Regions from separate parts of the Brucella pituitosa genome, predicted to be linked through region 3. Evidence: riboswitches for the same ligand, from Rfam matches in the RefSeq annotation. Region 3 holds a riboswitch; each other region holds the start of a gene.

Region 1 (7,320 bases), 250 kb from region 3:
CAGTCCGAGCGCGCCAATAAATACGGCCATGTTCAACGTTAACCAGAAAGCGCCGACACGCGATCGGCGATATCGTTGAGCGACATCTTGCCATCCGAATATCAAAGCCAATCGATATTTCGATAGAGCTTCTGAGATATCACGAACGGCAACCCCTGCACCTTTTGTTGGCTCGGCGATTACAACCTCATGGGTTACGTTTGCTGCTGAAATGTCGGTACTCATGATCTTATCTGGGCCAATCTTCTATTTGTCACGACTGCCACTTTCTCGAATATTTTTATGAATGCGTTATAGCGTAATTGAAGAAATAGCGCTTCTAAGTCAACTGCGTGGTTATCATTGAATCAGGCTCTTTTGGGGTCTATTGCTGCATTTGTGCTTGTCCACAATGTGAAAACTCGACAAAGATCATTAAACGTGCTTTCATTTTTATATTTAGATCGTCATCCCTACGCTCATCTGAGTCAATGATCACAAGGTTCCATCGAGAGCAATGTCTGTCCTCCTCCCACGTCAACCTGTTCAGCAGGAAACTCGATTAGGTAAAGCTCTTGCTTATTCAGCAGCAGATCGCCGTGGGGCTTTAAAATACTGAGCTTTGGCGTTCTCCAGATTAAAAATCGAATATGCCAATCCGTGCTTTTCCGTGATAACGCGGATATCTCTCCCGCGAAACTTCCGCGTCAACGCGTTCCTGATGATATGTTGTGACCATATCCTGACGGTGACTATGTGGCACATTTGATTGCTTAAGGAAACGCCAGCCCTGACAGGTTTCGCTTTCAAACAGAACATGCAGGGTACCAAATTTTTCAATTCACCTGTATGCCCAGCCCACTTCCAGATCAGCGCCAATATTATCGATTTGGTGAAAGCCTGCCTCTGCGCGTTGGCCAGCGAACTGAAGATTTTCCACATGATCGTTCATCCGCACAATTTCGGGCTGGAACAATCGTTGAAGGGCTCTTTCGACATCAATGCACTTCGCTGGTTTTCTGCGATTTCAAACAGCATCAGATTGAGCTTGCGGACCATGTAGCCTGCCTGCTGATGATCAGATTGTTTGAGACTGACAACAAGGTGACGCACGCCAATATTACATCCCAAATGTGCGGGGAGACGCGGACGCCAATAGAAAATATTTCCGCGCCGCTGAAGATTCTGAACCTGATGTCTGACTGTCATGTCATATCCGCGGTCTGGAGCTGACACGAAACCGAAATTCACAAGAATCGGCATGTGTGATTGCTCTGTGCCGCAGTTAAGGGCACATCCGGCGAGTATGAGAAAACTGAAGAGTTTCACCTAAGCGGAAAGATAAGCAGAATCAATAGGCCTTTGATTTTGATTGCTATTCATGGCTGGGGCGCCTGGATTCGAACCAGGGGATGCCGGTACCAAAAACCGGTGCCTTACCGCTTGGCTACGCCCCAACAAATCAGATCTATGCGATCGATTGGGCGGGCTTATAGCCGCTCCCCGCGCCAAGTGCAATCGCCTATCGACGAAATCTGACAAGCTTTACAAGGACTGGGGATAAAGAATTTCCTCAGAGTATGATCAGTGACGCAAATCAGCCAAGCACAGGGATTTGCCTTCGCATCCAAAGCTGGTAATTCGATGATAGAGTCATTTTTTATTGGTTGTTGCAATGATCTTGTTGCTGGTCTCCTTTCTTGCAAGCGCCATTCTTTGCGGCGTCGGTCTTTATGTTTTATCCGCACTTCTGCCAGCAAGCTTTCTTGCGGCAAAATTCAACGCGCGCTCCAACCATAGCGTAGCTGCCCGGCAAATCGGCGGCCTTGCGCTCATACCGGCGATTATTGTCTCGCTTTTAATGTTCGGCACAGATCTTGGGCTGACTATTGATCTGGTTCTCAGTCTCAGCGGTGCCTGTTTATTGCTTTGGGTTATCGGTGGACTGGATGATCGTTTTGAGCTTTCCGTCACAACACGCTTTGGCTCGCAGTTTGTAGCCGCATGCCTGGTGGTTTATGGGCTCGGCCCCGATTTCCGACTATTGCCAGAGCTTTTGCCTCATTGGGCTGAGATCACGCTGATCGTCATCACGCTTGTCGCTGCAATCAATGTCACAAACTTTATGGATGGCCTGGATTGCATGACTGTCGCAGGCATCGGCGTACCCATGGCTGGAATTGCGCTGCTGGCAGCGTTTCAGCTCGCAGGCGTTGAAAGCGGCACAATTGCCGCGATCATAGCAGGCGGCCTTCTCGGGTTTGCTTTTTACAACCGTCCACCCGCAATCGTTTTTTTGGGCGATTCCGGCAGCTTTCCGCTGGGGCTGCTTGCCGGAACCGCGCTTCTGCTTCTGGCACGGGAAACGCATATAGCGGTCGCGCTTATTCTGCCGCTCTATTACGTGCTTGATGCTGGCACGACGATCATCTTACGCGGTCTGGCAGGCGAGAACATTCTGAAAGCACATTCAAAACATGCCTATCAGGTCGCCAAACGGGCCGGGTGGAGCGTGTCGAAGGTGGTGAGCCACGTCGCACTGCTCAATATCATTCTGATAACATGTGCGGCTGCAATTATGGTTTTCGACCATATGCTTTCGCAGATTATATTCGTGCTCACCGCCGCGGTCGCAGTGCTTTTGCTGCTGCTCGATTTTCGCGGACGCTTCAGGAAGTTATGACGTCAAACAGAACCTTGCGGGCAGCGTTGGCATCTTCTGTCTCCATCGCAGCCCGAAGAGTATCAAGGCTTTTAGGGACGTCCACAGCAACCTTCTGACCCTTTGGTGCACGCATAATTTTGGGGTGGCGCGTCGTCTGAGCTTGAGAAGGATCGTAGAAAAGCTCTTCATACATCTTCTCGCCTTCGCGAATACCCGTCACCTCAATGGCAATGTCTCCATCAGGATTCTCTGCGTTGCGTACAGTCAATCCAGCAAGCAGGATCATGTTCTCGGCCAAATCTCGAACTTTGACTGGATCGCCCATCTCAAGAAGCACGGTATCACCGGATTTGGCAATCGCGCCGGACTGCACGATGAGCTCGGCCGCTTCCTTGATCGACATGAAATAACGCGTCATGTCTTCGTGCGTGAGCGTGACGGGTCCACCATTGGCGATCTGTTCGCGGAAAAGCGGAACCACTGAACCGTTAGAGCCCAGAACATTGCCGAAGCGGACGGAATAGAACGATTTATGATGACCCGCCTTTTCGGCGAGTGTCCCGTAGTAATAAACGACAAGTTCGGCCCAACGCTTTGTTGCGCCCATAACATTTGTTGGCCTCACGGCCTTGTCGGATGAAATCAGCACCATCCGTTCGACATCGGTCGCAAAAGCTGCGGCAGCCACGTTCAGCGTGCCGAACACGTTGTTATAGATACCGACAAGCGGGTTCTTTTCGACAAGCGGCACATGCTTATAAGCTGCGCAATGATAAACCGTGTCAACGGTGTGGGCGCGGATAGCTTTTTCAACACATTGCCGATGAGCCACCGTGCCAAGCACCGGAATGACATCGCATTGCGCAATCTGCCGTAACTGTCGCTCGATCTGATAAAGCGCGAATTCGCTCGATTCAAAAAGCACGATGCAGCTTGGGTTCCACTGCGCAATCGTGCGGCAGAGCTGGCTGCCAATCGACCCGCCAGCGCCCGTAACCATAATGCGTCGCCCTTCAACAACTTCGCGGAGCAAATCGACATCTGGCGGCACAGGCGAACGCCCAAGCAAATCGTCAATCTCGACATTGCGCAGAGCACTGACAAGATATTTGCCAGCCGTCAGATCAGCAATAGGCGGCAGAATGCGGGTGCTAACCGGCAGACGCCCGAGCAGACGTGCAAGTTCCTGCCGCTGCTTCTGATCGATTTCCGGTTCGGATATGACAACCTGACGAACGCCAAAATTCTCGATCAAACGCGGGATCGCTGCAATGTCATAGACCCGGAGACCAATGATATCCATGCCGCCAAGCTGGCCAGTTGGATCAACGAAACCGACCACATGTGTATCACTGTGGCTGCGAAGTGCGGTTGCCAGCTGACGTCCTGGCTCACCAACACCAATGATGAGGGCTGTGCTCGAATAGGTCTTATTGGATTCAGCACTGCGCAGCAGCCATTTCGCACCAAAGCGGCTGGCAGAGATAAGCACCGTACTCAAAAGCCAGTAGAGAAGAGGAACCGAACGCGGCAAACCAGCACCGCCGTATGATTCCATAAGAAAGACCAGCGCCACCCAGAATAGGGCTGCAATAGCGGTCGCCTGAAAGATTGGCCAGATGGCTCGCTCGGCCAGATAGCGAATAATTGCCCGATAAAGACCAAAACGAATAAAGACGGGGATTGCGAGAGCCGGAGCGATGGCGATCAGGAAAATCTGCGTCTGCGTCGGGACAAAAACAAAGCCAAGCCGCATGACAAAGGCGAGATAGGCGCTGAGCAGCAACAACAGGCAGTCGCTCAGCAGCAGTATGATCTGCTTACCAATACGCGGTAACAAAGCCAGCCTCTGCCAGGGATATCTGAAACTCATACGAACATATCCTGCCCCCTCAAGGCGAAAATGCGAATAATCGCCGTTGAGGATTCGGCTAAACCCAACTCTTTTTTAATCAGTGAAATCAGATATCTAGCTCAGATATCCGACCATATAACCAGCCCAATAGTGGCACCGTTAGCACGAGTCCCCGCGCAGGGCCATATCAATTGATATTTCCCACGCTCACGAAGATTACGCGCTGATCCCTTAATTATCTGTTTTTATTCAATTTCTCTCACACAAGCCATCCGATCTTCGTTCTGAGCACTTAGTACTTTCGGCTAAGCAATAAGTGCGGGCATTTTCTAGACATAAACACATAAACATTTCTTTATATAATATTGACAAGCAGTGAAGCTTCCGGCAGACTGAGCGGCGTTATGGTTCTTTCGTCAGACTTCAGATGAAAGCTAAGAGGGAAACCGGTGCGTTGAAGACAAAACCGGTGCTGCCCCCGCAACTGTAAGCGGCGAGCCTTGATCCATCATGCCACTGGAACGAAACATTCCGGGAAGGCGGATCGAGGCGCTGACCCGCGAGCCAGGAGACCTGCCATGACAAAACAACGTCCACGGGCGGGGTGTCCCGGAGTGTTGCAGGTCTGGTTGCCAGAAGCAGCCTTTTCGCGCACGTCTGTGAACCCGCGCCCCCATCTATATCGGGGTATATATAGCCATGTCACAAACCACCGTCGCTACCGCCACCCTTGGTGTACCGCGCATCGGCCGTCATCGCGAACTGAAATTTGCACTCGAAGCTTTCTGGGCAGGTAAATCGTCTGAAGCAGAACTGCTCACTATTGCCAGCGCTTTGCGCGCGGCCAATTGGGCCGAACAGCGCGATCACGGCATCACGAAAATTCCATCAAACGACTTCTCTCTTTACGATCATGTGCTTGATACGGCTGTAATGGTCGGCGCCATCCCTGCCCGTTACGGCTGGTCAAGCGGCGACGTATCGCTCCAGACTTATTTCGCCATGGCGCGTGGCAGCGAAGGCAAAACAAGCAACAATTGCGGTTGTGGCAATCAAGAACATGGGCATGGTCATGGTGTGACTGCGCTTGAAATGACCAAGTGGTTCGACACCAATTATCACTATATGGTGCCAGAACTCACCGATGATCAGGAGTTCAGGCTTTCGTCCCGCAAGCCGGTCGAACACTTCCTCGAAGCCAAGGCACTGGGTATCCACACACGTCCAGTTATTCTTGGCCCGGTTACATTCCTGAAGCTGGCTAAATCCACCGCTGAAGGCTTCAATCCTGTAGCCTTGCTGCCAAAGCTGCTGCCTGTTTATGAAGAGTTGCTGCGTGAACTTGCAAATGCCGGTGCCGACTGGGTGCAGATTGACGAACCAGCGCTGGCTCTCGATCTCATCCCAAATGAACAAGCTGCATTTGAACTTGCTTACCAGCGTCTTGCCACTGCTTCCGACGCGAAAATCCTGCTTGCTACCTATTTCGGTGAGCTGGGCCACAATCTCGACACTGCATTGGCTTTGCCGGTCGCGGGTCTTCACGTCGATCTGGTACGCGGCGCAGATCAGCTTAACGACATTGTAGCGAAAGCACGCCCCGATCAGCATCTTTCTCTCGGTGTAATTGATGGCCGCAATATCTGGCGCGCCGATCTCAATGCCATCATCGACCGCATTCAGCCCATCGTTGAAAAGCGCGGGCTGGAACGCATCGAAATTGCCCCATCCTGCTCGCTCCTGCATGTACCGATTGATCTTGAACTGGAAACCGGGCTCGATGCAGAACTTAAAAACTGGCTCGCTTTTGCAGCACAAAAGATCGATGAGATTGCTATCCTCGGACGTGCGCTTTCGTCAGGCAAAAGCACGGTTCTTTCAGAACTGAAAGCCGCAAGTGAGGCCATTGCAGCCCGCCGCACATCGCCAAAGGTCCACAGTCCGGCTGTTGAACAGCGCGTTGCCGCTGTCACGGAAGCTCAAAAGAAGCGCAACAGCGTGTTCACCGAGCGACGCAAAATTCAAAGCGACAAGCTCGGCTTGCCCGCTTTCCCCACCACGACAATCGGATCTTTTCCGCAGACCCCTGAAGTGCGCAAAGCACGCGCAGCGGTCAACAAAGGTGAGATCACCGATGCGCAATATGAGAGCTTCATCCAGCGCGAAACTGAAGCCGCTATTCGCTGGCAGGAAGAAATCGGCCTCGATGTACTGGTGCATGGCGAGTTCGAGCGTAACGACATGGTTCAGTATTTTGGCGAGCAGCTCTCGGGCTTCTCTTTCACAAAATACGCCTGGGTGCAGAGTTATGGCTCGCGCTATGTCCGCCCTCCGATCATTTTCGGTGACGTTTCCCGTCCTGAGCCGATGACGGTTGCCTGGTGGAAATACGCGCAGTCACTGACGGATAAGCCTATGAAGGGCATGTTGACCGGGCCTGTGACGATCCTCAACTGGTCGTTTGTTCGTGATGACATTCCGCGCGCCGCAACCTGCCGACAGATCGCGCTCGCCATCCGTGACGAAGTGAGCGATCTGGAAGGTGCCGGTGCAATCATGATCCAGATCGACGAGGCCGCCTTGCGCGAAGGCTTGCCGCTGCGTCGCGCTGACTGGTCGACCTACCTCGATTGGGCTGTCGAAAGCTTCCGTCTGTGTTCAAGCGGTGTAGCCGACCAAACACAGATCCACACCCATATGTGCTATTCGGAGTTCAATGACATCATCGACGCCATTGCTCATATGGATGCCGACGTGATTTCGATTGAAACCTCACGCTCACGCATGGAGCTTCTCGATGCGTTCAAGTCGTTCAAATATC
Region 2 (7,320 bases), 850 kb from region 3:
TAGGGCTTTGGCATATCGGAATCATGGCGACAGTCATTGCCGTCGCCATGTTGATCCTTGTTGGCAAACTGGAGCAAAAAGTTCCTTCGGACAACAGCGAGCCGAGTTGAACACCTCGCTTATAAGAAGCGGCTTAAAGCGGGGCGAGAGCCTGTTCGATTGTGTCCTTGAGCGCGAGCCGTTGTTTGCGCAGGTTTGTCTCTTCTTCCTGGCTGACAGGTGCGATCTTGGTTTCCGCGCGGTGGATACGGTCATTCACCGAATCGTACTCTTCAAGGATGCGGGCAAAGCGCGGGTCTGCTGCCTTCAACGCATGAATCGTCACTAGCTTTCCTGGAAACTCCTCACCGAGAGTGTGTGGTGTATTGGACATGTTGTTCTCCTTCCTTTGATAGGAAACAGGTTGGCAGTTGTCCGACGGAGTCTCATTGATCCCGATCAATAGGGAGGAATATCAGCACATGCAGATAGCGCATGGCTGGCATGCAAAGTTTGATGTTCAAACGGAGGTTGAACATTACCATCTTTAGGGGGCGGACCAGTAGAGCGTCCGTGATGGAGATGAAAATGTTTGCCCGTTTTAACAACCGTTTCGGTCGTGCTTTTGCGCAATTCGGCAGTGCCGTCCGCGCGTCTGCTGCCCTGCGTGTCGGTCATCAGCCGATGGCAAGAGACCTTGAGACGCTCGGCATCGATGTGGCTCAGTTCCGTAAAATTCATGACTAAGCTAATAATTGCTTATTGAGGTAAAGCCCCGGTTTCCCCGGGGCTTTTTGCTTTTTAGTCTTCGTCGGTTGCCATCTGCTTGAGCAATTCGCCCTTGCCACGTTGACGCATAATCATGGGCACGACCACCGCAGCGATTGCCAGTGCGATCAATGTCACTGATACCCATGAGTTTACCAGCGTCATCGGATTTCCCTGACTAATCTGCAGTGCTTGGCGGAGACTTTTTTCTGCCATCGGTCCGAGGATCAGTCCTACAACAACCGGAGCGATTGGATAGGAAAAGCGGCGCAGCACATAACCGAGCAAGCCGAAAGCCAGAAGCAGGCCCAGCTCAAACGATACCGGAAGGCCGAACAGTATCGATGTCGATGCATTAGCGCCGATGGTGCCGAGTGTGGCGAAGACCAGAATGCCCGCATAGAGCCAGTGGCGCGGGATAGTGAGCATTTTCACCCATAGGCCGATAAGTGGTAGGTTCAGAACCAGCAGCATCAGGTTGGCGACCAGAAGACTTGCGACCAAGCCCCAAACCAGTGGCGCATTGGTCACAAAGAGCAATGGTCCGGGCTGTAGCCCGAATTGCTGAAAGCCAGCAAGCATGATTGCAGCCGTCGCTGTCGTTGGCAGGCCGAGCGTCAGCAGTGGAACAAGCGTACCGGCTGCTGATGCATTGTTCGCCGCTTCAGGCCCCGCAACGCCTTCAATCGCGCCTTTACCGAACTCCTCGGGATGTTTGGAGAATTGACGTTCTGCCGAATAGGAAAGGAAACTCGACACGTCTGCGCCGCCTGCAGGCATAGCACCAATCGGAAAGCCAATTGCCGTTCCGCGCAGCCATGGCATCCATGAGCGCTTCCAGTCGTTCCTGGTCATCCAGACAGAGCCTTTGACGGCGATGACTTCATCGTCGGGGCTCAATTTCTTGGAAACCACGGCCAAAGTCTCACCAATGGCAAACAGTGCCACTGCAAGCGTGGTAACATTGATGCCGTCAAGAAGGTTCGGTGTGCCCATGACCAGACGTGCCTGTCCGGTCAGCTGATCGATGCCAATCAGGCCAAGCGTCAAGCCTATGAAAAGCGAGGTGAGGCCGCGCAATGTGGAATCGCCAAATGCTGCCGAAACTGTCATGAACGCGAGCAGCATCAACGCGAAATACTCGGATGGACCGAAGGAGAGGGCAAATTTCACCACCCACGGGGCCACGAATGCCAGTGCCAGAGTGGCGATAAGTCCTGCAATAAAGGAACCGATGGCGGCGGTTGCAAGTGCTGGCCCGCCGCGCCCCGCTCGCGCCATTTTGTTGCCCTCCAACGCCGTGACGATGGAAGCACTTTCTCCGGGCGTGTTGAGCAGGATCGACGTGGTTGAACCGCCATACATACCACCGTAGTAAATACCGGCAAACATGATGAGCGATCCGGCAGGATCAAGTTTATAAGTGACAGGTAGAAGCAATGCCACAGTCAGCGCCGGGCCGATGCCCGGCAGTACGCCAACAGCCGTACCAAGTGTGACGCCAATCAGCGCATAAATAAGGTTTGCCGGTTCAAGCGCCACCAGAAGTCCGTTGGCGAGAAGAGTGACAGTATCCATTGTTGTCTCGCTCTAAACCAGATGCTCAAGCCAGCCTGATGGCAGCGAAAGCTGCAGGCCGCGCGCAAAAATGAACCAGATGACGAATGCAAAGACGATGCCGACAGGCACGCTGATCCAGAACTTGCGATAACCAAATCCGCGCGCCGTTGCCGCAAAGAGTAGCCCCGTTGCGATGGAAAATCCCAAAGTTTTCATCGTCAGCATCTGAATAACCAAGCCACCGACGATCCAGGCCATAGGCGCGATTTCCTGATGTTCGCGCTCTGGAAAGTCGCCTTTAATAGCACTGATCACCGTCCATATAGACAGGATGAACAACCCGGCGGCAATGATATAGGGCACAGTTTTTGGCCCAACTGGCGAATAGGAAAGAACGTTGTTGCCATAGGCGGTTGACCAGGCAATCGCGATAGCGACCGCTCCCAGAATGAAGGCGATCACAAGAGCTGCATAATCCGGCGCCGTTCCAGTGGAACGGCGCTCTGCCTGCTGTTCAGATCCTGTCATTTGACGAGGCCGATTTCCTTGAGGATGGTTTCAGTGGACGCCACGTCTTTGGCGAGCTGTTCCTTGAACGCATCGCCTGCCAGATAGGTGTCGGCCCAGCCTTTATCCTTAAGTGCCTTCTGCCAGGATTCCGATTTCACCATCTTCTCAACATCGGCATTGATGACGGCTACTTGTTCCGCAGTAATATCGGGCGCAGCGCCAATCATACGCCAGTTCTGGATTGAAACATCAACGCCGCTTTCCTTGAACGTCGGAGCATCGATGCCTTCAATGCGTTCGTCACTGGAGATGCCGATGATGCGCAGCGTGCCAGCCTTGATCTGCGGATCAAATTCACCGTAGCCGGAAATACCCACAGTCACCTGATTGCCAAGAATTGCTGCAAGTGCCTCACCGCCACCGGAAAAGGCGATGTAATTGACTTTGGTCGGGTCAACGCCAACGGCTTTGGCGAAAAGGCCGGCCGTAATGTGGTCCGTGCCGCCAGCAGAACCGCCGCCCCACGAGACAGAACCTGGGTCGGCTTTCAGTTTGGTGACGAGATCACCAAGATTTTGAATGTCGGATGATGCTGGAACGACGATAGCTTCATATTCGCCGGTGAGGCGAGCAATTGGCGTGATCGCGTCAAGATTTACCGGCGAATTGTTGGTCAGGATCGCGCCGACCATAACATAGCCGCCAACGATGAGCTGGCTCGGATCGCCTTTATTCTGATTGACGAACTGCGCGAGGCCAATGGTGCCACCTGCGCCCGGAACGTTGATAACCTGAACGCTGCCGGAAATCTTTTCATCCTGAAGCACGCTCTGCATGGTGCGTGCTGTCTGATCCCAGCCACCACCCGGTGCTGCTGGTGCCAGTACTTTATAATCTTCAGCCGAAGCCGCGCCTGTCATTGCAAGCGCTGCCACAGACGAAATGGCCAGAATCCATTTACGCATAAATCCTCCCTGAATGCACTTTGCGTGCAATTTTCTGCTGTCTTTTGACAGCCCTCCTCAAAACCCTCTGCTTCCCAGTCAGAGACTCCTGATCTGGAGACTACAGCAGAGAATTGCAATATACCAGCAAGCAATGCCGCTCGTTTTACTTGCAAGATCGTATTAGCAAAAAGTCTTATGTGGCGCTTTTATATAGCCGAATAAGCGTCCGGCTTCGCTTGACGTGTCCAAAGGTGCGATGTAATAAAGTTACGACGGTTCCCCCGACCGAGAGTGAAGGGGATTAATAGGGAACACGGTGAGGACGACCCAAAAGGGGCCGAAACCGTGGCTGCCCCCGCAACTGTAAGCGGATTGCCGTTCATCCTTGTGATGCCTCAAAAGCGTCATGTCACTGGGCTTGTTACAAACAGCTCGGGAAGGCAGATGAACAGCGAATATCTGCGAGCCAGGAGACCTGCCGTCTAACGTAGTCCATTGTCACGGGCGGGGATGCCCGGAGCAGGAGTTGGTTATGACAGCTTTAAACGTCGCAAGACGTCGTCTCCCATTGTCATTCATATCCCCGGATATGTCCGTTCTCTTTAAGCGCCGGATCGCTTCCGCCGTTTGATGCGGCTTTTTCTCATATCATTTCGGGGATTTAGATGAAAATTTCAGGCCAAGTGCCATTTAGCGCACTTCTGGGCGCAGTCGCTCTTTTCGCAACCGGTTTCGCGGCGCAGGCAGCAGAAACCCAATATCCGCTGACGCTGAAAAACTGCGGTCGCGATGTAACCTTCAAACACGCGCCGGAGCGGGCAGTCGCCGTTGGTCAGAGCAGCACGGAGATCCTCTACAGCCTTGGCCTCGGCGACAAGGTTGTGGGTACGGCTGTTTGGTTCGGCCCGGTCCTCAAAGGCTTTGAGGAGGTGAATGCCAAGGTAAAGCGCCTGGCTGATAACGATCCGAGTTTTGAAAGCGTACTTACGCAAAAGCCAGACATTGTTACGGCGGATTTCCAGTGGCATGTCGGGCCGATGGGCATTGTGGCCAAACCGGAACAATTCGAAGAATTGGGTATTCCTGCCTACACATCGCCTTCCGATTGCGTCGGCAAAGATAATTCTGGTGGCGGCGATGGTGTTCGCACAGCGCCATTCACGATGAATATCGTCTATCAGGAAATCGGCGAACTGGCTCAGATATTCAATGTACAGGATCGCGGTGAAAAGCTGATCGCAGAGCTCAAGGCACGTGAAGATGCAGCCCGCAAAAAGATCGGTTCCGCAGATGGAAAGCTTTCGGCTGTTGCCTGGTTCTCCAGCACACAGGTTGATGCTGATCCTTATGTTGCTGGTAAGTTCGGCGCTCCTGCCTACATCCTTTCTGCGCTCGGCATCAGGAATGTGATTGAGAGTGAAGAAGAATGGCCAGCGGTGGGTTGGGAAACAATCGCCAAGGCGGGCCCATCGATGATCGTTGCAGCGAAGCTTGATCGTCGTCGTTATCCTGCCGATGACATTGCGGTCAAACATCAGTTTCTCAAGACCGATCCTGTGACGAAATTAATGCCTGCTGTTGAAGGTGGATATGTTTTCGATATCGATGCACAGTCGATGAGCACGTCGTTGCGAGTGATCGAGGGCATTGAAACGCTGGCTGCCGATATTGCCGGTTCGGATCTGAATAAGTGATGTCAAAGGCAGCCATAGCAGGCATTTCACTGAAAACCACGATGAGTTCCCGGGTGCTTTTGGGAGTACTTGCGCTCGTCCTGCTCTTCGTTGCTTTGTGGCTGGGTGCTGCCATTGGTGAAACTGCCATACCTCTGGACGTGGTGGCGAAGACCATCGCCAACCGCGTCTGGAATGCCGGCTATCCTATCGCGCCGATTGATGAAGGCATCGTTTGGAGCTATCGGCTGAGCCGGGCTGTTGTCGCAGCTTGCTGCGGTGCGGCGCTGGCCTTGTCGGGCGTGGTTCTGCAATCGCTTCTCCGCAATTCGCTGGCCGATCCCTATATTCTGGGTATTTCTGCCGGGGCTTCTACCGGGGCAGTGAGCGTTGCTATTCTCGGAATTGGTGCAGGTGTGCTCTCGCTGTCAGTGGGAGCGTTTATCGGTGCGATTGTGGCTTTTGTTCTCGTTTCCCTGCTCGCATTGCGGGCAGGGCGCGGTAACAGTGCGATCATTCTGGCCGGCATTGCTGGTTCGCAGCTTTTTAACGCGTTGACATCTCTCATTGTCACGAAGGCAGCAAATGCCGAACAGGCGCGCGGGATTATGTTCTGGTTGTTGGGCAATCTTTCAGGTGTCCGCTGGCCGGACGTTGCGCTCGCCTTGCCCGCCTGTGTGGTGGGGCTTCTTATCTGTCTTTGGCATGCCCGTGCGTTAGATGCTTTCACTTTCGGTTCGGAATCTGCTGCATCGCTTGGTATTCCGGTGCGGCGCGTTTATGCCGTTTTGATTGGTGTGAGCGCCATGATGACGGCCGTGATGGTGTCGATTGTCGGTTCCATCGGCTTCATTGGTCTGGTTATTCCTCATGCTGCGCGCATGCTGGTCGGTGTACGTCACGGCAGGTTGTTGCCTGCGGCGGCGCTCATCGGTGCAATCTTTATGATCCTGGCCGATATTGTGTCTCGCATTATTATTCCCGGTCAGGTTTTGCCTATCGGAGTCATTACGGCATTGGTCGGTGCCCCGGCATTTGCGCTGCTGCTTGGACAGAGAAGGGCACAATCATGATGCTCTCTACAAACAACGTCAGTTGGTCAGCAGGAGGCGTTGATATCCTGCGTAGCGTTTCGCTCGATGTGAAAGAGGGAGAATTCCTCGGTATCATCGGGCCAAATGGCTCAGGCAAAACAAGTTTTCTGTCTCTGCTTTCAGGTGTACGACGCAGTCGTTCGGGAGAAGTAAAACTTTGCGGTAAGCCGATCCAAAAATTTAATCGGCGCGAGATTGCGCGCAAACTGGCACTTGTTGAACAACAGGCGGGCACAACAGAGCGCATCACCGCAAGGCAGGCGGTGGAGTTGGGGCGCACGCCATATCTTGGCGCTCTGTCTCCCTGGTCAGAGCAGGACGATGCCGTTGTCGATCGGGCGCTGGCCAATGTTGATATGGCACATCTGGCAGGTCGTTATTGGCACACGCTCTCAGGCGGGGAGCGCCAACGTGTGCATATTGCCCGTGCTTTAGCACAGGACCCGCAGATACTGCTTCTGGATGAGCCGACAAATCATCTCGATATCGGTCATCAAATCGGATTGCTCGATCTTGTCAGGCGTCAGAAATTGACCGTCGTCGCCGCACTGCATGACCTGAACCATGCGGCCATGTTCTGCGATCGTATCGCAATCATGAACAAAGGACAGATTGTAGAATTAGGGACACCGCGCGAGGTTTTACGAGCCGAATGTATTCGCAGTGTTTTCGGTGTTGAGGTGGATGTCGAATATCACGGTGTGCATGGATGTCATATTCGTTACCGTGTACCAGGTTATGCGGCTCTGGAGCTGAAGCAATCAGCATAACGACCAGGAAATCATTTAT
Region 3 (7,320 bases):
CAGCACAGCAGGGTCGATATACGGCGTTATCCAATGGAACTGAGTTCCCTGAATGGCGTAGCCTATCAGGAAGGCGATGAGCAGTGCTGCGGTAATACCACCTGACATGATCCAGGCTTTGGCATCCAGCGCAATGAAGTCGGATTTGAGCTTGCGGTTGGCACGGGTTTCAAGCCATACCATGCCGAGGCAGGCAACAAGAGCAACGACGGCATAGAAGATCGCGTAACCAAATTCGAGATCACGACCGCCATGCATCAGACTGCCGATGGCATTGATAAGCGCATATATTGCAACGCCGGTCAGCATGATACCGTTGAGGCCCAGAACCATAGGTTCAAGATGCCAGAAACCCATGGTGAAGCGATCACGCAATTTTCCGCTTGGAGGCTCTGGTAGTGCAGACAGTGCAATTAACCGGGCAACAACAAGTGCAAGCCCGCTCATGGCAGCATCTGCAAACATGTAAACACCGTCAAAGACAATAGAAAATGAACCAGACAAAAGGCCAAAGACGACGCCAAAGCCTGCAACAAAAATAGTAACTGCTATGGATATTTGAAGAATAGATTGTTCACTACGCAATTTTTACTCCGAATTGACACGCAGCACGCGGCAATAGATATTGGGAGGAGAAATGCGATTGCCGGACTGCGGCTGAAATCTATAGGAATCTTCTTGAAGAGGCAAATCGGCCTCGGGGTAACTTATTCAGAATGAGAGCCCCCCAGTGGTTTTCCGGGGGACTCTTTGGTGAAATTACTGCCACTGCTGATCCTTGACGAAGGTGTGATCGGTCTCACCCCTAAAGAAGTCACGCCCATAAATGAGCAGGCAGAGAACAACTCCTGTGGCAAAGGCCCAACCTGCACCACGCGTTGCAAGAACTGCACCTGTAACGCCAGCAATGCCGAGATCGCGCTGCGAACGGGCTTCCATCACGCCGATACGTACCGAAACATAACCTTGAATGAGCAATGTCAGGGTGAGTGCCACACCGAGGATCGGCTGCACGAGCGTCACGATTGGCATCAGGAACAGGCCCGTATTGGTGCCCCAGCGGAAAGATCCAGCGCCACCGAAGATCGAGTGCATCGACTTTTTGCCCTTGGAGAAGCGTTCGCAGATGACAACCTGCATCGCAGCCCATACGGGTCCGCACATGGTAACATCGGGGCCAAGTACCGACATGCCGGTGTTACGCATACCGAAAACAAGGTGAGCGCGATTGGCATTATAATCGATCTTTTCATCTGGACGATGAAGCTGTGCTTCTCCGAGGATCGACTTGGTTTTCAGTACGTCGCCAAAGAGAACGATATAGGTTGCGAGAACCGTTGGCAGAGCCGTCAGGAACATTGACAATGGCGGCAGGCCAAGACCAAAGACCGTGTATTCGCGCCAGAGTGTTGCGAAATCCGGCGACGAAATCGTCCACTGGAATTCAGGCCATTTGGCTTCGCCAAACAGTGGAGCGATGACAACGGCGAGCAGGATGCACGGCAGAATGCCGAGTTTTCCAACCAGGCCGAAAATGCCACCCTTGCGCGACAGGCGGGCGAATTGCGGTGAGAACATCAGATAGAAGCAAAGGCCGATAGAGATCGCGATGGTGAACGGGAAAATATCGAAGTTGCCGCCGATCTTGAAGACGGAAATAACTGCTGCAAAGCCCGCGCCGATAATAATGCCGGATTTAATCGCTTGTGGAATGGCGGCAATAACGCGATTGGCGATGCCTGTGGCACCGATCAATATTGATAATAGTCCCAGGGTCATCTGGAAGGAAACAAGCGCGTGGACGCGTTCCGGACCTTCGGGGAAGGTAGCGCAATAGGCCATGATGAGCGGGACGGCGGGTGTAATCCAGCCCGGAACGACAGGGTCACCAAGCAGATGATGGGTGAGGTAGAACAGGCCGTTGAGAACAACAACGGCTAGGGCCACTTCAAAGGGCATGCCCAGCAATTCAGCCATCAGCGGAATAGCGGCCAGATCGACCGCGCACATCAGAAGGCCCTGACAATAATCAGGCCACTCGAATTTATAATGAACGAAAGGCAGACGGATTTTGAACGGTCCGGCAGGCCAATATGGCTGCTCCTGACCGTCGATGCGTTCAGTGCTCAAGATTTTACTCCGAATAGACGAAACAGGGCTCCGGAAGAGCGGCTAATCAAGCCCACTCGTCCGGGATGCTGTTTTAAAAGAGGGTGTGTGCTCAGAATGCTTCGCGATAAAGCGCCAGCGCGTCAGCTTCGGTCACATCGACAGGGTTGTTACCCAGAAGACGTGTCTGAAGCATTGCATATCGTGCCAATATTTCGAGGCTTTCTTCGGTGACATCAACGTCGCGCAGACGGCGCGGTGCGCCAGAGCGGTTCATCAGGTCTTCCATATAATCAACGAAAGCAGCCGAACGTTCCTCTGTCGTGCCGTCCGATTTGCCAAGAAGCAGGTCGGCAAGTTCTGCGTAAAGCTCAGCAGCACCCGCCATGTTGAAGCGTAGGACCGGTCCGAGCATCAATGCGTTGGAAAGGCCATGCGGCACATGATAATGGCCGCCAAGCGGATAGGCCAGGGCATGAACCGCGCCAACCGGCGAGTTCGAGAAGGCCTGACCGGCATAGTTTGCGCCAAGCAGCATGGCTTCTCGGGCGTGACGGTCTTTGCCGTTTTCGCAAGCTGCAACCAGATTGGCCGACAAGAGCTTCAGTGCTTCGCGCGCAAAAGCGTCGGAAAGCGGGTTCTTCTTGATACGGCTGGTATAGGCTTCAATCGCGTGAACCATGGCGTCAATGCCGGTGGCAGCCGTGTGAAGCGCTGGCAGGCCGCAGGTCAGTTCTGCATCCAGAATGACGAAATCTGCATAAAGCTGGCGGGAGACGACACCCATTTTGGTGGTTTCGCCGGTGGTCAGGATCGTGATGTTGGTCACTTCTGATCCGGTGCCAGCAGTGGTCGGGATCTGGATCAACGGCAGGCGCGTGCCCTGCACTTTGCCAATACCATAAAGCTCAGACAGTTCCTGCTCGGAGACGATAAGCACCGCAGCAAGCTTTGCAATATCCATTGAAGAGCCGCCGCCAAGGCCCAGCACGATATCGCTGCCAGCGGCCTTGGCCTGATCGACACATTCGAACAGAACTGATTCCGGCGGATCAGCAACAACTGCATCGAAAATGCTGATGCTGAAGCCTGCTTTTTCCAGCGAAGCGAGCGCTTCTTTGAGAACGCCAGCCTTGTGCAGGCCCTTGTCGGTTACGATGAGGATTTTGCGTTCTGAGAAACGTTCGCCCAGAACTTCGCCGAGACGCTTTGCAGCCCCCCACTCGACAAGCATTGAGCCGACCGTGTCGAACGAAAATGGCTTGATACCTATAGTCATTGTTTCCACCCTTATTCAAATTTCCCCAGAGCCGAGGTCTCTCATTCCTCGCCGGCACAGAGGCGCTGGGTTTCAAGCGGTCCGGCTTTCGCGTAGAGGAAAGCCGGACCGACAGTTTTCCGATGCAGCCGGTGCATCGGTCGTCTGAAGAGATGCTTGGGAGGATCTCTTCTTAATTGTTCAATATATTGAACAATGTTCAGGATTTAATAAAGCGATACAGGAAATGAAGCGCGGCTGTCAATTTATCCCTTCGACGAACACCAGGGATTTTAATCAATTCAATTGATATCCGGGAGATGTCGTTCAGTAGGGCATTGATTTCGTTAAGCTCTTTGTCTGTCATCTCACACGGCTTTGTGAAGGCCTGGTATGCCCACGAGCAAATTCTCGGTACTGGACGGCTTGACGAAGTGAATTGTAAGCTCGGAAACATGACCATTCATGCGAGCAAGGGAGGGCTTCATGGAAGTTACGATCATCACAGGCGCATCCGATGGCATAGGTGCCGAAACCGCGCGCCAGATAAGCATGTGTGACGGGAACAAGGCAGCGCTGGTTCTGGCGGCGCGTAACGTCGAAAAGTTGCAAGCGCTTGCTGCAGAAATAGAGCAGTCAGGCAGTAAAGTTCTGGTTGTTCCGACCGATGTTACGGATCGCAATGCCTGTATTGGCCTCATTGAAAAAACGGCTTCTTCTTTTGGTCGGATTGATACGCTGATCGTTAATGCGGGCATGTCGGCCCATGCCAATTTTTCCGAGATCAAACCGGAAGACTTGAAATGGATGCATGATCTGATGGAGCTCAACTATTGGGGCAGCGTCTGGCCGATCCATGCAGCACTCCCGCATCTGGCCAAAACCAAAGGCCGCATCGTGGCAGTTTCATCTGTTGCCGGACTGATTGGCGTGCCGGGACGTACAGCCTATAGCGGCACCAAATTTGCGCTTTCAGGGTTTTGTGAGGCGCTGCGTTCCGAGCTTGATCCAAGCGGTATTTCGGTGACGATTGTTTATCCGGGCGTCGTCAAAACCGACATTCGCAAGGTTGGCTATGGAGCCAGTGGGGGCGCTCTCGGGGTGAGTGGCGTTCGCGAAGACGATATGATGTCTGTTCAGCGGGCCGTCGAGCTGATGCTGGATGGAATCACCAACCGCAAACGCGAAGTGTTGATGACGCGTCAGATGCGTTTGGGGCGCTGGTTGAAACTATTGGCACCACATCTGGTGGATCGCATGGCATTGAAGGCCGTAAAGCCCGACTTTCGACCCAGGCCTATCACGCCTGTGGAATAGTCGGCTACATATCCCTGCTATTCACAGGCTGCCCGGGGTAAAAGCCAGATTAAATTTTTTTGAACCGTCTATCCATTGACGACTTTTTAACTTCAGATACTATATCTTGTGTTCAAGGTTCTTACGATTCGTGAGGATCAAAAGCGAAGATGGGAATACGGTGCGTGGTATCCATGATGGATGCTGTTAAGCCGTAGCTGCCCCCGCAACTGTAAGCGGCGAGCTTTATGTCCATATGCCACTGGCTAAAACCGGGAAGGCGGGCAAAAAGCATTAAACCGTGAGCCAGGAGACCTGCCTTGAACGAGAACGTCCACGGGCGGGGTGTCCGGTTGGCGCGCGATAAGTTGTGGCATTGTTCTGCCATGTCTTTTGGTGCCCCGTATATCCCTCTCATAAGCTTCGGGGTGACAAGCATGTCGAGTAATTCAAGACCAAACAGTTCCGGTCCGCCCGGTACGGGCTAGTTTGAAGGCTTCGCGCTCTTAAAGCTCGTTGTGCCTCTCAGTTTTCGTTGCTTTTCACGCGCATTTCGTCATGCGCGAACGCTTTTTTGCGCCTTCTTTCGTGTGAGGCGCAGTGGATCAAAACGTCTGTCTATATGCATTCTCCAACGCCAAATGCTTCTGCGACGGTGCTGGAAATGCTCCATCCCCAGTGAGGAAAAAATGAACGTTACCGTCTATAGCAAGCCCGCCTGCGTCCAGTGCACCGCAACCACCCGCGCGCTCGACCGTCAGGGCATTGAATATGATGTCATCGACATTTCCGCCAATGCCGATGCATATGATCTCGTTCAGGGCCTCGGATACCGTCAGGTGCCGGTTGTTGTTGCCGGTGAATCCCATTGGGCCGGTTTCCGTCCGGATATGATCAGCTCGCTGGCGTAACGCCGGTCTGCTGCCGGGGTTTGTTATGGGCCAGATCGTTTATTTTTCCAGCCGTTCGGAAAACACGCATCGCTTTGTGATGCGTCTTGGCATGCGTTCAAAGCGCATTCCGCTGGAAAGCTATGAAGATAATACTGGCCTGTTACGGGTCAACGAGCCTTTTGTGCTCGTAACGCCAACCTACGGCGGCGGGGGTGCGAAAGGCGCTGTTCCCAAGCCGGTCATCCGCTTTCTCAATGATGCGGATAACCGATCCCTCATTCGCGGTGTTATCGCCGCCGGGAACAGCAATTTCGGCGAAGGCTTTGGCCTTGCAGGCAAAATAATTTCGGAAAAATGTCAGGTTCCCTACCTCTATCGTTTTGAGCTTCTGGGAACGGATGAAGACATTGTCAATGTTAAAGACGGGATGGAACGATTTTGGACACGGCAGACACAACCCTGACCCGTGAGCGCGAGACGGTCGCCGCTTCGGAAAAGCACGAGTCATCGCCAGCATCGGGCAGCAAGCCGCAGAAGCTGACGGAAACGTCGCTGGATTATCACGCGCTCAATGCGATGCTGAACCTCTATGATGACGAGGGGAAGATTCAGCTGCATCGCGATCGCCAGGCGGCGCAGCAATATTTCCTGCAGCACGTCAACCAGAACACGGTGTTCTTCCACAATCTGCGTGAGAAGCTCGATTATCTGGTCGATGAAGGCTATTACGAACAGGAAGTGCTGGATCAGTATTCCTTCAATTTCGTGCGCGATCTTTTCGATCATGCCTATGACAAGAAATTTCGCTTCCCGACCTTCCTCGGTGCGTTCAAATATTACACCAGCTATACGCTGAAAACCTTCGACGGTAAGCGCTATCTTGAGCGCTATGAAGATCGCGTCTGCATGGTGGCGTTGGCGCTTGCGCGTGGCAACGAGCAGCACGCACGCGAAATGGTCGATGAGATCATTTCAGGTCGTTATCAGCCGGCAACGCCGACCTTCCTCAATGCAGGAAAAAAGCAGCGTGGCGAACTGGTCTCGTGCTTCCTGTTGCGTGTTGAAGACAACATGGAATCGATTGGTCGCTCGATTAATTCGGCACTCCAGCTTTCAAAGCGCGGCGGCGGTGTGGCGCTCAGCCTGACCAATATTCGTGAATCCGGTGCGCCGATCAAGCAGATCCAGAACCAGTCTTCCGGCATCATTCCGGTGATGAAGCTTCTGGAAGATTCATTCTCCTACGCTAACCAGCTTGGTGCGCGTCAGGGCGCGGGCGCGGTTTATTTGCACGCCCATCACCCCGACATCATGCGATTCCTCGATACAAAGCGCGAAAATGCAGACGAAAAAATCCGCATCAAGACGCTGTCGCTTGGCGTTGTGATCCCGGACATCACGTTTGAACTCGCCAAAAACGACGAGGACATGTACCTCTTCTCGCCTTATGACGTCGAGCGCGTCTATGGCGTGCCGATGACCGAGATTTCGATCACTGAAAAATATCGCGAAATGGTGGATGACGGTCGTATCCGCAAGAAGAAGATCAATGCGCGTGACTTCTTCCAGGTGCTGGCAGAAATCCAGTTTGAGTCCGGCTATCCTTACATCATGTTTGAAGACACGGTGAACCGTGCCAATCCGATTGATGGCCGCATCACCATGAGCAATCTCTGCTCGGAAATTCTTCAGGTGAGCGAAGCCAGCATCTTCAATGATGATCTGTCTTATGAGCATCTCGGCAAGGATATTTCCTGCAATCTC

What was found. A riboswitch is a leader RNA that binds a small molecule or an ion and turns the genes downstream of it on or off. The one in region 3 is predicted to bind cobalamin.
Positions count from the first base shown of each region.
Region 1: linked by a shared signal. The riboswitch ahead of metE (5-methyltetrahydropteroyltriglutamate--homocysteine S-methyltransferase) and the one ahead of nrdH (glutaredoxin-like protein NrdH) in region 3 are both predicted to bind cobalamin.
Region 2: linked by a shared signal. The riboswitch ahead of ACSME1_RS18305 (ABC transporter substrate-binding protein) and the one ahead of nrdH (glutaredoxin-like protein NrdH) in region 3 are both predicted to bind cobalamin.

Region 1 covers NZ_OZ264093.1:389,521-396,840, forward strand. The annotation lists gene ACSME1_RS13075 (ABC transporter permease) at 1-225, opposite strand, end outside; gene ACSME1_RS13080 (hypothetical protein) at 559-921, opposite strand; gene ACSME1_RS13085 (DUF6538 domain-containing protein) at 928-1,188, opposite strand; tRNA gene ACSME1_RS13090 (tRNA-Gln) at 1,362-1,436, opposite strand; gene ACSME1_RS13095 (glycoside hydrolase) at 1,655-2,662, shown strand; gene ACSME1_RS13100 (polysaccharide biosynthesis protein) at 2,649-4,517, opposite strand; cobalamin riboswitch at 4,888-5,094, shown strand; gene metE (5-methyltetrahydropteroyltriglutamate--homocysteine S-methyltransferase) at 5,199-7,320, shown strand, end outside.
Region 2 covers NZ_OZ264093.1:1,515,546-1,522,865, reverse strand. The annotation lists gene ACSME1_RS18330 (YdcH family protein) at 134-373, opposite strand; gene ACSME1_RS18325 (hypothetical protein) at 568-726, shown strand; gene ACSME1_RS18320 (tripartite tricarboxylate transporter permease) at 781-2,325, opposite strand; gene ACSME1_RS18315 (tripartite tricarboxylate transporter TctB family protein) at 2,338-2,835, opposite strand; gene ACSME1_RS18310 (Bug family tripartite tricarboxylate transporter substrate binding protein) at 2,832-3,782, opposite strand; cobalamin riboswitch at 4,021-4,261, shown strand; gene ACSME1_RS18305 (ABC transporter substrate-binding protein) at 4,430-5,458, shown strand; gene ACSME1_RS18300 (FecCD family ABC transporter permease) at 5,500-6,510, shown strand; gene ACSME1_RS18295 (ABC transporter ATP-binding protein) at 6,507-7,301, shown strand.
Region 3 covers NZ_OZ264093.1:639,638-646,957, forward strand. The annotation lists gene ACSME1_RS14195 (cation diffusion facilitator family transporter) at 1-585, opposite strand, end outside; gene ACSME1_RS14200 (hypothetical protein) at 760-2,130, opposite strand; gene ACSME1_RS14205 (iron-containing alcohol dehydrogenase) at 2,222-3,388, opposite strand; gene ACSME1_RS14210 (SDR family oxidoreductase) at 3,854-4,684, shown strand; cobalamin riboswitch at 4,783-5,000, shown strand; gene nrdH (glutaredoxin-like protein NrdH) at 5,353-5,574, shown strand; gene nrdI (class Ib ribonucleoside-diphosphate reductase assembly flavoprotein NrdI) at 5,600-6,019, shown strand; gene nrdE (class 1b ribonucleoside-diphosphate reductase subunit alpha) at 6,094-7,320, shown strand, end outside.